DNA from 2 places in the Mesorhizobium sp. M0184 genome. Region 2 is predicted to be linked to the other one. Evidence: riboswitches for the same ligand, from Rfam matches in the RefSeq annotation. Region 2 holds a riboswitch; the other holds the start of a gene.

Region 1 (3,404 bases), on a different contig from region 2:
CCGCGACTGCGGCGGGATGAGATCGGCGACGACTTCGAGGTCGACGCGCTGGGCGCGGTTGACGCTCATGCGTTCGGCTCCTGCCTGGCGCATGGTCCTGATCCGAAAAGTCTGCAACTTTTCGGGGTCATGCGCTGATGCCTGGCGCATGATCCTGATCCGAAAAGCCTGCAACTTTTCGGGGTCATGCGCCGAGCCCTCTCGCCCGAGCGGCCGAGGCGATGAAGCCTTTGATGGCGGCGAACAGTTCCGGCTCGTCGAGCAGAAAGGCGTCGTGGCCGCGGTCGGTCTCGATCTCGACGAACGAGACCGAAGCGCCGGCCGCGTTCAGCGCGTGCACGACCGAGCGGCTCTCCTCGGTCGGGAACAGCCAGTCGCTGGTGAACGAAACCAGGCAGAAGCGCGTCTTGGTGCCGGCGAAGGCATCGGCCAACCGGCCGCCATGGTCGGCGGCGAGATCGAAATAGTCCATCGCGCGGGTCATGTAGAGATAGGAGTTGGCATCGAAGCGATCGACGAAGGTCATGCCCTGATGGCGCAGATAGCTCTCGATCTGGAAGTCGGCATCGAAACCGAAGGTCAGCGCTTCTCGGTCCTGCAGGTTGCGGCCGAACTTGCGGTGCAGCGCTGCTTCCGACAGATAGGTGATGTGGGCGGCCATGCGCGCCACCGCCAGCCCCTTTTCCGGCCGCTTGCCATGCTCGAAATATTTGCCGCCGTGCCAGTCCGGGTCGGCCATCACCGCCTGCCTGCCGACCTCGTGGAAAGCGATGTTCTGCGAGGAATGGCGGGCGCCGGTGGCGATCGGCAGCGCCGAGAAGACGCGCTCGGGATAGCTGGAGGCCCATTGCAGCACCTGCATGCCGCCCATCGAGCCGCCAAGCACGCTGAACAGCTGTTCGATGCCGAAATGCTCGACCAGCATCAGCTGCGCCCGCACCATGTCGCGGATGGTGATGATCGGCAGGTCGAGCCCGTAAGGCTTGGCTGTGGCGGGACTTGTCGAGGCGGGGCCGGTGGATCCGAGGCAGCCGCCGATGACGTTTGACGAGATGACGAAGAAACGGTCGGTGTCGATGATCTTGCCGGGGCCGATCAGCACCTCCCACCAGCCCGGCTTGCCGGTCACCGGATTGGTGTTGGCGACATGCTGGTCGCCGGTCAGCGCATGGCAGACGAGGATGGCGTTGGAACGCGCGTCGTTGAGCGTGCCATAGGTCTGGTAGGCGATCTGGAACGGCGACAGCAGCGTGCCGGCGTCGAGCTTGAGCGGCTTGTCGGCGCCGAAACGCAACACCGGGCTCGACGGCTGGTCGGCCTCGTTGTTGGTTTTTCGAGCGCGCAAAGCGACCATTACATCTCCTTGCCCGGCCTTCCGTTGTCCGCCGGTCCGGGCAACAGCCAGTCAGGGCAACAAAAAACCGGCCATGCCTTCGCAAAGCCGGTTACAAGATGCAAACGGCCCTTTAGCAAGTTGTTTAACGTGGCTGCAAGCCGACCGGCCAAATCACCACGGAACTGTCGATGCTCTTCTATGACTCGCGCGTGGGTTCGTCAACGGCAAGTTCTTGATCCCGAATTGCCGCCCCTCGACATTCCGGGCCACGGCTTGTATTTCCGCTGCGGCCTCCGGATGGAGGCACTCTCGACGGATTTCATGAAATGAGCCAGACACCGGATCAGACACGTCCAAGGCCCCGCGCCGGCATCATGGACATCGAAGCCTATGTGCCCGGCAAGAGCGCGGCGCCTGAAGGTGTCGCCAAGGTCCATAAATTGTCGGCGAACGAGAACCCGCTCGGTCCTTCGCCAAAGGCGATAGAGGCCGCGCGCGCGGTCGCCGACAAGCTCGCGGTCTATCCCGACGGCAGCGCCAGGCGCCTGAGGGAAGCGATCGCCGAGGTGCACGGGCTCAACCCGGCGAACATCGTCTGCTCCAACGGCTCCGACGAGATTCTGGGCCTGCTGGCGCAGACCTATCTCGCACCCGGCGACGAAGCCATCATCACCGAACACGGCTTCATGGTCTACAAGATCTACATACAGTCGGCCGGTGCCGTCCCGGTAACGGTCAAGGAGACCGATGAACGCGCCGACATCGATGCGATCCTCGCCGCGGTGACGCCGGCTACCCGGATCATCTTCCTTGCCAATCCAAACAATCCAACCGGCACCTACGTGCCGTTCCAGGAGGTGCGCCGCCTGCATGCCGGCCTGCCGCGAAACGTGCTTCTGGTGCTGGATGCAGCTTACGCCGAATATGTCCGGCGAAACGATTATGAAGCCGGCGTCGAGTTGGTGGGCAGCGCGGAAAACGTGGTCATGACCCGCACTTTTTCCAAATTGGGCCTGGGCGGGGCGCGGATCGGCTGGATGTATGCGCCAATGCACGTCATCGACGCGATCAACCGCGTGCGCGGGCCTTTCAACGTCAATGCGACGGCAATCGAGGCCGGCATCGCGGCGATCCACGACCGCGCCCATATCGAACGCAGCGTGGCGCACAACGAGACCTGGCTGGCATGGCTGAGCGAGCAACTAAGCTGGCTCGGGCTGCGGGTGACACCGAGCGTCGGCAATTTCATCCTCATCCACTTTCCCGAGGACAAAAAGCATTCGGCGGCGGCCGCCGACGACTACCTCAGTGCGCGCGGCTACATATTGCGGCGCGTTTCCGGCTACGGTTTTTCGAACGCGCTGCGCATGAGCATCGGCACCGAAGAGGCCAATCGCGGCGTTGTCGCAGCACTCGCGACATTCATGAAAAGCTAGAACACCATGACCTCACCGATGTTCGAAAAGATCGCGCTGGTCGGCATCGGCCTGATCGGCTCGTCGCTGGCCCGCGTCATCCGCCGTGAGGGACTCGCCGGCCAAGTCGCGATTTCGACGCGCAGCGACGCGACGCTGGCACGCGCGAGCCAACTCGGCCTTGGCGACACCTATACGACGGATGCGAAAGAGGCGGTTCGCGATGCTGATCTGGTTATCGTCTCGGTGCCGGTCGGCTCTTCAGGCACGGTCGCCGCAGAGATCGCGCCGGCGCTGAAGAAGGGCGCCATCCTCACCGATGTCGGCTCGACCAAGGCCTCGGTGATCGCGCAGATGCAGCCGCACGTGCCTGATGGCGTGCACTTCATCCCCGGCCATCCTTTGGCCGGCACCGAAAAATCGGGACCGGACGCCGGTTTTGCCGAACTGTTCGAGAACCGCTGGTGCATTTTCACGCCGCTGCCCGGCACCGATCCCGCAGCACTGGAAAAGCTCTCGGAATTCTGGCGCCGCTGCGGCTCCAACATCGACACGATGGACCCGCAGCATCACGACATGACGCTGGCCATCGTTTCGCACCTGCCGCATATCATCGCTTACAACATCGTCGGTACCGCCGACGATCTGGAGTC
Region 2 (3,404 bases):
GAACTGCTCTTTATCGGTCAGTTTCATGGCTGCCTTGGTGCCGCGAAAGAATATCTGTTTCGCGGCTGACGGAATTGCGAACAAGCTCAGCGCGCGGCGCGGAAATGCTTGGACAGTTTCAGGCCCTGTGCCTGATAATTCGAGCCGAGATCAGTGCCGTAGAGCGCCCGCGGCCGTTTCAGCATGTGCTCGTAGACCAACCGTCCGACGATCTGGCCGTGGTCGAGGATGAACGGCACTTCATGGCTGCGCACCTCGAGCACCGCCCGGCTGCCGGTGCCGCCCGACGCCGAATGGCCGAAACCCGGGTCGAAGAAACCGGCATAGTGGACGCGGAACTCGCCGACCAGCGGGTCGAAAGGCGTCATTTCGGCGGCGTAGAGTGGCGGCACATGCACCGCCTCGCGCGACACCAGGATATAGAATTCGTCCGGATCGAGCACCAGCTCGCCGGCACCGCTCTTGTAGAGCGGCTCCCAGAAATCGACGACATCCTGCGCGGCGCGCTTGTCGACGTCGACCAGGCCGGTGTGGTGCTTGCCGCGATAGCCGACCAGCCCGTCCTTGTCGCCGTCGAGGTCGATCGATAGCGCGATGCCCCCGCCTGAGATGTTGGGTGGTTCGGTGGCGACCAACATTTCGGCGCGGTGCAACTCGTGCAGCTCGTTTTCCGACAAGAGCGCATTGCCGGTGCGGAACCTGATCTGCGACAGCCGCGAGCCGGTCCGCACGACGATCGGGAAAGTGCGCGGGCTGACCTCCAGGTAGAGCGGGCCTTCATAGCCGGCGGCGATCTTGTCGAACTCGTGGCCGCGGTCGGTCATTACCCGGGTGAAGATATCGAGCCGTCCGGTCGAGCTTTTCGGGTTGGCGGAGGCGGAAATATGGGCGGGCAGCGCCAGGCCTTCGAGCAGCGGCACGATGTAGACGCAGCCGGTTTCCAGCACGGCACCTTCGGCGAGGTTGATCTCGTGCAGCTTCAGCCGGTCGAGCTTGTCGGCAACCCTGTGGTCCGGGCCGGGCAAGAAGGAAGCACGCACCCGCCAGGCCTTGTCGCCGAGCCTGAGGTCAAGGCTGGCCGGCTGGATCTGATCGGCATCGAGCGTGCGCGGCGATTTCAGCGCGCCCGTCTGGAACAGCGCGGAAATATCCTGATCGGGAAGAATGCCTGTCTGCCGCAAGGGTCTGGCTCCGTTCGAACGCCGGGCGAGGTCTTGTTCTGTCGCAGGTCCGACCGTGGACGCCTTTGGCACCTGCTTGGTACAACCCTCTTAATCATGCCGGCAATTGACGCAAGCGTGGCGCGGGTCTAAAGCTCGTTATCCCGTGGTGATTTGGCCGGTCGGCTTGCAGCCACGTTAAACAAGTCGCTAAAGGACCGTCGGGCCGCAAGGCCATATGGACCGGTTGCGACTTTCGCGACCGGTTTTTTGTTGTTTGGACCAATTTTGGTGTTTGGATAGAATGATGACCAAGAAGCGCGACTGGAAGCCTCAGACCGCACTCGTGCATGCCGGAACGCTGCGTTCCGGCTTCGGCGAGACCTCCGAGGCGATGTATCTCACCCAAGGCTATGTCTACGAGACGGCGCAAGCGGCGGAGGCCCGCTTCAAGGGCGAGGAGCCGGGCTTCATCTATTCGCGCTATGCCAATCCGACGGTCGACATGTTTGAGAAACGCATGTGCGCGCTGGAAGGAGCCGAAGACGCGCGCGCCACGGCATCCGGCATGGCGGCGGTGACGGCAGCACTGCTGTGCAGCGCCAAGGCGGGCGACCATATCGTGGCGGCGCGCGCGCTGTTCGGCTCCTGCCGCTGGGTGGTCGAGACGCTGGCGCCGAAATACGGCATTGAGGCAACGCTGGTCGACGGCACCGACATCGCCAATTGGGAAAAGGCGGTCAAGCCCAACACCAAACTGTTTTTCCTGGAAAGCCCTACCAATCCAACGCTGGAGGTAGTCGACATTGCCGCCGTCGCGGCACTTGCCAATTCGATCGGCGCCAGGCTGATCGTCGACAATGTCTTCGCTACGCCCTTGCAGCAGAAACCCCTGCAGCTCGGCGCCCACATCGTCGTCTATTCGGCCACGAAGCATATTGACGGCCAGGGGCGCTGTCTTGGCGGCATCGTTCTGTCGGACAAGAAATGGATCGACGAGAACCTGCATGACTATTTCCGCCACACCGGCCCAAGCCTCTCGCCCTTCAATGCCTGGACGCTGCTGAAAGGCCTGGAGACGCTGCCGCTACGCGTACGCCAGCAGACGGAAAGTGCCGGCCGCATCGCGGATTTCCTCGCCGAGTGCCCGCAAATCGCCCGCGTCATCTATCCCGGCCGCGCCGACCACCCGCAAGCGGCCGTGGTCAAGAAGCAGATGTCGGGCGGCTCGACGCTGATTTGCCTCGATGTGAAGGGCGGCAAGCAGGCGGCCTTTGCCTTCCAGAACGCACTCGACGTCGTGCTGATTTCCAACAATCTCGGCGACGCCAAGAGCCTGATCACCCATCCGGCGACGACCACACACAAGAACTTGACCGATGAAGCCCGCGCCGAGCTCGGCATCGGACCGGGAACGCTCAGGCTGTCAGTCGGCCTTGAGGACGCCGACGACCTGCTCGAAGACATCGAGCAGGCACTGAGAGTTGCCGGATAAGGGCCTGGCCGAACAGAGGCGAGCGGGGACGCGCCGATCAGGCGCCGGACGGGGTCTCTTCCAGCTCCGCGACGGCCTTGGTCTGGATAGTCATCACATTGCCGCGCCAGTCGACGGCGCCGCTCAGCCATCCGCGCGCCCAAATGGCGGGAAGCATCAGGTCTCGCGCCATCATCGCCAGGATGGTGCGCAGCGACAGGTGCCATCCCTTGGCCGAGGCCAAGGCGCATTCCGGCAGGTAGGCCGCGACCAGCACGGCGATGGCGGTTGCCGGCAGGCTGACGCCGGCGTCAGCCGCCGCGATCAGCGCAAGCACCAGCGGCGGCGCTGCGCCGATCAAGATCTCGGGGGCGAAGAACAGCGCGAAGGTGACGCGGCGCAGCCGCGCCCAGCGCGCCTGCCGCGACCAGATCTCGCCAAACGTGCGCCGGCCGAGCGGCTGTTCGAAGGGCGAGGCGACAAGATTGACCCGCAGTCCGAACCCGTTGACCAGCTTGGTCGCGGCGGCGTCTTCGGCGATCTCGGCAGCAAGCGCGCAGATGCCGCCATTGGCGTCGAGCATCGGCTTATTCCACAACATGCTCTTGCCCTGCGCGAAGCCGAGGCCGAGCGCCTCTCCGGCGTACTGCCAGCGTGCCTGCAGCGTGTTGAGAAAGGCGCATTCGACCTCCCCCCAGAAGCCGTCCGGCCGCGAGCCGATCGGCGTCGAGCAGACGAGGCCGGTGTCGTGCCGCCACGCCGCCATCAGG

The links. A riboswitch is a leader RNA that binds a small molecule or an ion and turns the genes downstream of it on or off. The one in region 2 is predicted to bind S-adenosylmethionine.
Region 1: it holds a riboswitch for S-adenosylmethionine, as region 2 does, so the genes downstream of both, metX (homoserine O-acetyltransferase MetX) here and NKJ23_RS31085 (O-succinylhomoserine sulfhydrylase) in region 2, are expected to answer to the same signal.

What each region holds. Positions count from the first base shown of each region.
Region 1 is NZ_JAMYSZ010000001.1:272,176-275,579, reverse strand. It holds gene metW (methionine biosynthesis protein MetW) at 1-69, opposite strand, end outside; gene metX (homoserine O-acetyltransferase MetX) at 185-1,354, opposite strand; SAM riboswitch at 1,447-1,524, opposite strand; gene hisC (histidinol-phosphate transaminase) at 1,663-2,772, shown strand; gene NKJ23_RS01370 (prephenate/arogenate dehydrogenase family protein) at 2,779-3,404, shown strand, end outside.
Region 2 is NZ_JAMYSZ010000043.1:33,348-36,751, forward strand. It holds gene NKJ23_RS31075 (hypothetical protein) at 1-69, shown strand, start outside; gene NKJ23_RS31080 (2'-deoxycytidine 5'-triphosphate deaminase) at 87-1,181, opposite strand; SAM riboswitch at 1,317-1,394, shown strand; gene NKJ23_RS31085 (O-succinylhomoserine sulfhydrylase) at 1,465-2,655, shown strand; gene NKJ23_RS31090 (glycosyltransferase) at 2,693-3,404, opposite strand, start outside.